Regions from separate parts of the Streptococcus downii genome, predicted to be linked through region 1. Evidence: riboswitches for the same ligand, from Rfam matches in the RefSeq annotation. Region 1 holds a riboswitch; the other holds the start of a gene.
The links. Region 1 has a riboswitch for thiamine pyrophosphate ahead of E2R31_RS01350 (ECF transporter S component). Riboswitches for the same ligand answer to the same signal wherever they lie in the genome.
Positions count from the first base shown of each region.

Region 1 (4,856 bases):
TAAACAACTCACCCTCCACTAGACTCTGGGCATTTTGCTTCAAGAGTCTTTTCATCTCTTGGTTTGAAGTCTTATCAGCCAAGAGGTGATAGGCTTCTGAAAAAGACTTCAGATAGTAGGCATCCTGAATCAGGTAATAGCGAAAGATGGAAGGTTCTAACGTTCCCTCTTGTAACTGTAGAACAAAGGGATGCTGAAAGGAAGCCTGCCAAGCTTCCCTGGATAATTCCATCGCAATATCTGTAAATTCCATAATAACTCCTTTATAGAAATAAACTGGTTTGAAGTAATAAAAAGAACAGCAGGTAGATTAATTTTGTTTTTTTAGAAATATAAAAAGTCCGATAGCTATTCTCCAACTGTGCATGTTCGTCATATCCGTGCGCAGACAGGGCCCTCAAGTAGAGATGGCGCCATCTAAAGACCGTCATCAGAACCTTACTGTAAATCAAGGGCGACCAAACATGCAATTTTTGACCACGCAATAAGCAAGCTTCTTTTAGAGACCTGATTTCTTGCTGAATGAGGGGAAAGGAATTGAATACTACAATTAAGGCATAGGCCCAAGAACGCGATAACCCCTTTTGAGCCAAGTACAAGAGAAGCTCTTTTAGGGAAATACTAGAAACAAAGACAAGACCGATACAAACTGTCACAAAGGCCCTCGTTCCAAGCATGACTGCCTGCGAAGCATCCCCATGTAACTGAACTGCCCAGTAGTTGGCCAATGATGGTAAAATGGCGAGCATAAGCATCCAAGCCAACATCTTAAATCGACGGTTGTAGAGCATGAAGAGAATGCAAAATGCGACTACTGAAAGATTAAGAGCAATCGAAGGAATGAAAGATGTCTCTAAGGATAAAATCAGCAAGAAAAGACTGATAATCGGTGTCTGAGTTGCTACTTTGACCATACTACTTCACCTCCCCTTGAGCATTGATACTCCGAGATGTGAGGGGGTTAGTGATTGTCACTTCTTTTACATGAATGAGACCCTCACTAGTCATCTCGATCCAATAATCAACCACAGAGATTAAGGGATCTAAACGATGACTAACGATCAAAAAACTTCTTCCTTGATTGCTCTCCTCCAAAATCCACTGGCAAAAATAATGACAAGCTCTATCATCCAAACCTGCAAAAGGTTCATCTAGCAAAATCACAGACGCCTTGCTGGTCAAGATAGTCAATAGCTGAAGAATCTTTTGCTGACCACCACTTAATTGATAAGGACTCTTATCGAATGCCTGCTCCAAATTAAAATATCGTAAAGCTTGGAGAATCTGCTGATTTCTTTCCGAGTCTGGACTATCTAGTTGCAGTTCCTCTCTCAGACTGACTCGGATAAACTGCTTCTCAGCTTCCTGAACTACACCGGTCAGATCACGATACAAACTCTTTTTCTTTTTCAGAACTGTCCCCTTCCAGGTAATGCGCCCCTTATACTTTTGAAATTGAAGAATGGAGCGAAAGAGGGTTGATTTCCCGACACCATTGTCACCCAGGATACAGGAAATCCCTTGGTAAAATGTAAAATCAGAAATGGAAAAGAGGAGGCGATTACCCAACTCACAAGTCACACGATCCATATGGAATAGTTTTGAACTAGAAGCAACTTCCTTTGAAGCAACCTGTGTCATCTCAGAGCAAGGGATTTGAAACACTTCTCTTAGTTGTCCGTCTCTCAGCTCCACCATATGGTCGATGTAGGCTCCATAGTCCGTTAAATCATGGTCACACAAAATAACTGTCTTCCCATTAGAGGCCAACTCTTTTAGAATCTCCAATATCTCCAGCCTACTCTTTCGATCAATGGAAGCGAAGGGCTCATCCAAGAGATAGACCCTAGGATTCATGGCAAAGAGAACAGCCAAAGCAGCTTTTTGCTTTTCCCCACCTGATAAGTGATGGATGGGACGGTTCAAGATTGCCTTACAGCGACATTGCTGGACCACCTCAGCTATTTTAGCATCAATCTCTTGGAGGGGATGCCCGATATTCTCCAAGGTAAAAATCAGCTCCTCAAATAAGTTCTCCATGGTAAATTGGTGATTGGGATTTTGAAAGAGAATGCCAACCGTCTGAACACGTTCAACGATAGAAAGCTGACTGACTTGGCTTCCATCTATCAGGACTTGACCACTATAGGGCAAGGAACTGACTTGAGCAATGATTTGAAAGAGACTGGATTTTCCTGAACCACTGCTCCCAACTAACAAGATAAAAGCTTGCGCATGAAAAGTAAAATCAATCGGTTCAAAGAAGATTGGGGACTGAATCCCCCGTAGTTCCAGCCCCATCTACGCCTTGCCTCCAGCAGCAAACTGATGGTAGAGTTTTACAATGGCACGAACCAAGATGGTACAGAAGAAAAAGACGGAAATAAAACGCACCACCAGCAAGGAAAGGACAAAAGGAAGGGAGAAGGCATAGTAACCTAATTTAATGTATTCATAGACAAAGCTAAAAAGGGTAATTCCAATACTATTAGCAGTTAGAGAGAGCCAACTTTCATAACGATTTTTGGTTACAATAAAACCAAATTCACTTCCCAAGCCTTGAACCAAGCCGGACAAAAGAGCACCTAGACCGAATTGGCTACCATAAAGGACTTCAGCAAGCGCAGCGAGTACTTCTCCAATCGTTGCACTTCCGACTCTTGGAACAAAGATGGCCGCAATGGGCGCAGCCATACACCAGAGACCAAAGAGGATCTCATTGGCAAAGGCCTGCAAACCAAGAGGGGCCAAGATCAGGGTTAGGATATCAAACAGATAGCCTGAACCCACAAAAACACCACCAAAAAAGATAGATAAGAAAGCAAGTAAGATAACATCTTTTAACTGCCATTTTTTCAACATAAAAAACTCCTTTTTTAAAGAAAAGTGGGGCATTCAAGGAGAGATACCAAAAGGCTTGCGGTCAAGCCTATCCTCTTTTGATAAACAAAAAAACTCCAATTACAAACGAGAATTAGAGTTTACCTTACAAGATTAGACAGTTCTTTTCGACATACGAAAAAAAACCTTTTCACATTTCCCTTCGCCAGTATTAACTGTATCAGGTTCAATGGGTATCATCTCAGCCTAAAGCACCCCAAATGTCTTTATTATTTAATTACTGGACCAGTATAACAGAAATTGAAAGCCCTAGCAAGATATTTGACCGAAAAATATATTTATATAGTTTGTTTGTTCATTCTTTTAATCTACATCAAAGGATTGCATCTGTCCTATAATTCATAACCAATATCAAAAAAGGCTAATTCTAAAGCAACTGCTTGATTCCAGCGTTCCTGAAGTTCTGTCAAATCTTCTCGATTTTTCCCGACACGATTAAGTTCATCAACTAGAAATTGAACCCACTCTGTAAAGAAAGGACCTCTGTGGAGATTGATCCATTCCGAATGAATATAGGCTTCAGGTAGTGCCAAATCTTTAGAACCCCAGTCTAAATAGAGACCTTCTGCAATGACCAGCATGACCAAAAGATGAGCATAGTCTGATGAAGCCACAGCAGAATACATTAGCTCCTGAAACGCTTTTGTTACAGGGTGCAAGTTCACTTCTAGATAGTCATTCTCTGCTACCTTTAACTCTTTGAAAGCCTTTTGGAAATAACCATCTTCATCTGCTTCAAGAGAGCCTAGTTGCTTAGCAAAACGAAGCTTGGATTCAAGCTGGTCTGCGTGAGCTACACAAGCTCCCAGCATGGATAAGAAGGCATCAAAGAAATGATAATCTTGAATCAGGTAGTCTTTTAAGACCTTATTCTCAATTGTCCCCGCAAAAAGTTCCTTAACAAAACGATGATTGATTGCAGCCTGCCAATCCTTCTGACTGCTTTTTAATAATTCTCCAACGGTCAAACCTGGCTGAAATGCATAGTCTTGTGTTTCCATATTTACTTCTCCTCTCTTTACTCGTTCGTAATCAACAAAATACCAAGAAAATCCTAGTTTTACTTGACCTTTTTAAAGAAAAGTGGGGCATTCAAGGTGGAGAGCTACCGAAAGACTTGCCGTCAAGCCTGTCCTCTTTTGATAAACAAAAAAACTCCAATTACAATCGAGAATTAGAGTTTAGCTTACAAGATTAGACAGTTTCTTTCGACATACGAAAAAAACCTTTTCACATTTCCCTTCGCCAGTATTAACTGTATCAGGTTCAATGGGTATCATCTCAGCCTAAAGCATCCCAAATGTCTTTATTATTTAATTACTGGACCAGTATAACAGAATTTGAAAGCCCTAGCAAGATATTTGACCGAAAAATATATTTATATAGTTTTTGATAACGATTTAATCTTTTTATACACGGAGAAAAACCCCCACATCAGGTGTAGGCCGTCTTCTTTATCAATACAATTTTAAGTCACGAGGGTCAACTGGGAAGGTTGGGTTGTATGGGTTATGACGGAGCTTGAAGTGTTTGACATCTTCAATAGTCTGAGTTCCAGATAACTGCATGACTGTCTTCAATTCTGCATTTAAGTGCTCGAAGACTTGACGCACACCAACACTACCGCCGAGAGCCAAGCCATAGATCACAGGGCGGCCAATAGCTACCAAGTCTGCTCCTGAAGCCAAGGCTTTAAAGACGTGCTGACCACGACGAACACCAGAGTCAAAGACAATTGGCACACGTTTATCAACTGCTTCAGCGACTTCCTGAAGTGAGTCAAAGGATGCTGGTCCACCGTCGATTTGGCGGCCACCGTGGTTGGTTACCCAGATACCAGAAGCACCAGCGGCAAGCGAACGTTCAACGTCCTCACGGCATTGAGGCCCCTTGACATAGACAGGAAGACCTGAGTAAGCAGCGATAAATTCTACATCACGTGGAGACAAGCGTTG
Region 1 covers NZ_MZNX01000004.1:57,650-62,505, forward strand. Annotated here, with positions in the region: gene tenA (thiaminase II) at 1-253, opposite strand, end outside; gene E2R31_RS01340 (energy-coupling factor transporter transmembrane component T) at 264-914, opposite strand; gene E2R31_RS01345 (ATP-binding cassette domain-containing protein) at 916-2,301, opposite strand; gene E2R31_RS01350 (ECF transporter S component) at 2,302-2,862, opposite strand; TPP riboswitch at 3,022-3,110, opposite strand; gene E2R31_RS01355 (TenA family protein) at 3,234-3,902, opposite strand; TPP riboswitch at 4,122-4,210, opposite strand; gene lctO (L-lactate oxidase) at 4,359-4,856, opposite strand, start outside.

Region 2 (4,856 bases), on a different contig from region 1:
GGGTGAAGGATGGCTCGCATTGGTACTATCTAAAGGCATCAGGGGAGATGCAGACAGGTTGGCTCAAGGAAAATGGAACATGGTATTATTTGGAGAGTTCAGGGGCTATGAAGTCTAGCCAGTGGTTCCAAGTAGGAGGAAAGTATTACTACGTTAATGCTTCAGGGGCTTTAGCAGTGAATACCACTGTGGATGGCTATCGAGTGGACAGTAACGGAGCTAGAATCTAGAAAGAATATAAAAAAGTGGACTTCGCTACCATTTGCCTATTCTTTCCGATGGTATTTTTCCCCTCTTTCCTTTATAATGGGTGTATGGACAAGAAAAAATTATTATTAATTGATGGATCTTCTGTTGCTTTTCGAGCTTTTTTTGCGCTCTATCAGCAGTTGGATCGGTTTAAAAATGCTAATGGCCTTCATACCAATGCAATCTACGGTTTTCAACTCATGTTGAATCATGTCTTAGAGCGGGTTGAGCCCAGCCATGTTTTGGTAGCCTTTGATGCAGGTAAGACGACTTTCCGAACAGAGATGTATGCAGACTACAAAGGTGGTCGCGCTAAAACTCCAGATGAGTTTCGTGAGCAATTTCCCTTCATTCGTGAGTTGTTAGATCATCTTGGGATTCGCCATTATGAACTGCCCCAGTATGAAGCCGATGATATCATCGGGACCCTAGGTCGTTTGGCTGAGAAGGATTCTTTTGATGTGACAATCGTTAGCGGAGATAAGGATTTGATCCAGTTGACGGATGAGCATACGGTGGTCGAGATTTCTAAGAAAGGTGTGGCTGAGTTTGAGGCCTTTACGCCAGACTATCTTATGGAAAAAATGGGCCTCACACCGGCTCAGTTTATTGATCTTAAGGCTCTTATGGGGGATAAGTCTGATAATATCCCTGGTGTCACTAAGATTGGTGAAAAGACGGGTATCAAGCTCTTGCTAGAACACGGATCGCTTGAGGGTATTTATGAAAATATCGATGGGATGAAGGCTTCTAAGATGAAGGAAAATCTCATCAATGACAAGGAACAAGCTTTCCTGTCTAAAACCTTGGCGACCATTGAGACTCAGGCACCGATTGAGATTGGCCTTGATGACTTGGTATATAATGGCCCAGATGTGGAAAATCTCGGGAAATTCTACGATGAGATGGGCTTCAAACAGCTCAAGCAAGCTTTAAATGTTTCGTCGACGGATGTGGCTGAGAGGTTGGATTTCGCCATCGTTGACCAAGTCAGTCAAGACATGCTGAGCGCAGACTCTATCTTCCACTTGGAACTCTTTGGTGAGAATTACCATACAGATGACTTAGTTGGTTTTGCCTGGTCCTGTGGGGATAAACTTTACGCTACAGATAAACTTGAGCTCTTGCAGGAGCCGATTCTCAAGGAATTTTTAGAAAAAACACCTCTGAAAGTGTATGACTTTAAGAAAGCTAAGGTTCTTTTAAATCGCTTGGGCTTGAATCTCCAGGCTCCTGCTTTTGACAGTCGTTTGGCAAAATACTTACTCTCAACAGTCGAGAACAATGAAATCTCAACCATTGCGAGTCTTTATGGCCAGACTTACATAGTCGATGATGAGATCTTTTACGGCAAGGGGGTCAAGAAGGCAATTCCTGAACGGGAAAAATTCTTGGAACACCTAGCTCGCAAGGTTGCTGTTTTGGTTGAGACTGAGCCTGTTTTGCTTGAAAAACTCAGTGACCATGGACAGTTAGATCTCCTCTATGACATGGAGCAGCCTCTGGCTTTTGTCCTTGCCAAGATGGAAATTGTTGGAATCAAGGTCAAAAAAGAAACCCTTCTTGAGATGCAGGCTGAAAATGAGCTTGTCATTGAAAAGCTAACTCAGGAGATTTATGAACTGGCTGGTGAGGAGTTTAATATCAACTCACCCAAGCAGTTGGGCGTGCTTCTCTTTGAAAAGCTCGGCCTTCCTCTAGAATACACCAAGAAAACCAAAACAGGTTACTCGACAGCCGTGGATGTGCTAGAGCGTCTAGCCCCTATTGCGCCAATTGTTAAGAAAATTCTAGACTACCGTCAGATTGCTAAGATTCAATCGACTTACGTGGTTGGTTTGCAGGATTGGATTTTGGATGATGACAAGATTCACACACGCTATGTGCAGGATTTGACTCAGACAGGGCGTCTGTCTAGTGTGGATCCAAACTTGCAAAATATTCCTGTGCGTTTGGAGCAAGGCCGTCTCATTCGTAAGGCTTTTGTGCCAGAGTGGGAGGATAGTGTACTACTCAGTTCGGACTATTCACAGATTGAGTTGCGCGTTTTGGCGCATATCTCTAAGGATGAGCACTTAATCAAGGCCTTCCAAGATGGAGCAGATATCCATACTTCAACAGCCATGCGTGTCTTTGGAATTGAACGTCCTGAGGATGTGACTCCAAACGACCGTCGCAATGCCAAGGCGGTTAACTTCGGAGTGGTTTACGGGATTTCAGATTTTGGCTTGGCAAACAATCTAGGTATCAGCCGTAAGGAAGCTAAAGCCTACATCGATACCTACTTTGAACGCTTCCCAGGTATTAAAAACTACATGGATGAAGTTGTTCGTGAGGCGCGTGATAAGGGCTATGTAGAGACCCTCTTCAAACGTCGTCGTGAGTTGCCAGATATCAATTCACGCAACTTTAACATTCGTGGTTTTGCAGAGCGAACTGCCATCAACTCTCCTATCCAAGGCTCAGCAGCAGATATTCTCAAGATTGCTATGATCCAGCTAGACAAAGCTCTAGTTGAAGGTGGCTATCAGACTAAGATGCTCTTGCAAGTGCACGATGAAATCGTCCTTGAGGTTCCGAAATCAGAACTAGCAGCCGTTAAAGCTCTAGTGAAACAAACCATGGAAGAAGCCATCCAGCTCAGTGTTCCCCTCATTGCAGATGAAAATGAAGGAGCAACTTGGTACGAGGCTAAATAAGAAAGCTAGGATAGAGTTTGAAGCATTTGCCTTCAAACTCTTTTTCATAGTTTTCTGTAAGCAGTTTCCTTGACTTATCCATTTATTTACGTTATCATATGTTCATATAATATACGGGAGTCTGTGTACAGTCTGAGAGGAAGTGTTAAACTTCGACCGCACCTGATCTGGGTAATGCCAGCGTAGGGAAGGATACTTAGTCGAATTCTGCACCTTTTCCGTATATATGGGAAAGGTTTTCTTTTTGTCAAAAGGAAGCCTGAGAAAAGGAGGTTTTTATGAAAGCAAGCATTGCCTTGCAAGTCTTGCCCCTATCGCAGGGGATTGATCGAATTGCTATTATTGATCAGGTTATTACCTATCTGCAAGCTCAGTCCGTGACCATGGTGGTGACACCCTTTGAAACGGTCTTGGAAGGGGAGTTTGATGAGCTTATGCGCATTCTCAAAGAAGCGCTAGAAGTGGCAGGGCAGGAAGCGGATAATGTCTTTGCCAATGTCAAAATAAATATAGGAGAGATTTTAAGCATCGATGAGAAACTTGAAAAGTATACTGAGACGACACATTAGTCTTTTGGGCTTTCTTGGAGTCTTGTCGGTCTGGCAGTTAGCGGGAATATTCAAACTTTTACCCAAGTTTATCCTACCAACTCCCTTTGAAATTCTCCAGGCCTTTGTTCGTGACAGAGAATTTCTCTGGCACCATAGCTGGGCGACCTTGAGAGTGGCTTTGCTAGGTCTAGTTTTAGGAGTCTTGATTGCTTGTATCATGGCTGTGCTCATGGATAGTCTGGCTTGGCTCAATGACCTTATCTACCCTATGATGGTGGTTGTCCAGACCATTCCGACCATTGCCATAGCCCCAATCTTGGTCTTGTGGCTAGGTTATGGGATTTTGCCCAAGATTGTCTTGATTATCTTGACGACAACCTTCCCTATTATCGTTAGTATCTTGGACGGTTTTAGGCACTGTGACAAGGATATGCTGACCTTGTTTAGTCTGATGCGGGCCAAGCCTTGGCAAATCCTGTGGCATTTTAAAATCCCAGTCAGCCTGCCTTACTTTTATGCAGGTCTGAGGGTCAGTGTCTCCTACGCCTTTATCACAACAGTGGTATCTGAGTGGTTGGGAGGCTTTGAAGGACTAGGTGTCTACATGATTCAGTCCAAGAAACTGTTTCAGTATGATACCATGTTTGCCATTATTATTCTGGTGTCGATTATTAGCCTTCTGGGTATGAAATTGGTCGATATTAGCGAAAAATATGTGATTAAATGGAAACGTACTTAAATAGAGCGTTTTAGAAAAAGAAAAGAGGAAATGAAAATGAAGAAAACATGGAAAGTGTTTTTAACGATTGTAACAGCTCTTGTAGCTGTCGTGTTAGTGGCTTGTGGCCAAGGAACTGCTTCTAAGGACAACAAAGAAGCAGAACTCAAAAAGATTGACTTTATCCTAGACTGGACACCAAATACCAACCACACAGGGCTTTATGTAGCCAAGGAAAAAGGCTATTTTAAAGAAGCTGGAGTGGATGTTGATTTGAAATTGCCACCAGAAGAAAGTTCGTCTGATTTGGTGATTAATGGCAAGACGCCATTTGCTATCTATTTCCAAGACTACATGGCTAAGAAATTGGAAAAAGGAGCAGGAATCACTGCCGTTGCCGCTATCGTAGAGCACAATACATCAGGAATCATCTCACGTAAATCGGACAATGTGACCAGTCCAAAGGACTTGGTTGGTAAGAAATACGGTACTTGGAATGACCCGACTGAGCTTGCTATGTTGAAAACCTTGGTAGAATCACAAGGTGGAGACTTTGAGAAGGTCGAAAAAGTACCAAACAACGACTCAAACTCGATTACACCAATTGCCAATGGTGTCTTTGACACTGCTTGGATCTAC
Region 2 covers NZ_MZNX01000006.1:373,005-377,860, reverse strand. Annotated here, with positions in the region: gene E2R31_RS03730 (SH3 domain-containing protein) at 1-230, shown strand, start outside; gene polA (DNA polymerase I) at 315-2,948, shown strand; TPP riboswitch at 3,052-3,154, shown strand; gene E2R31_RS03720 (thiamine-binding protein) at 3,227-3,517, shown strand; gene E2R31_RS03715 (ABC transporter permease) at 3,480-4,238, shown strand; gene E2R31_RS03710 (ABC transporter substrate-binding protein) at 4,275-4,856, shown strand, end outside.
Region 2: linked by a shared signal. The riboswitch ahead of E2R31_RS03720 (thiamine-binding protein) and the one ahead of E2R31_RS01350 (ECF transporter S component) in region 1 are both predicted to bind thiamine pyrophosphate.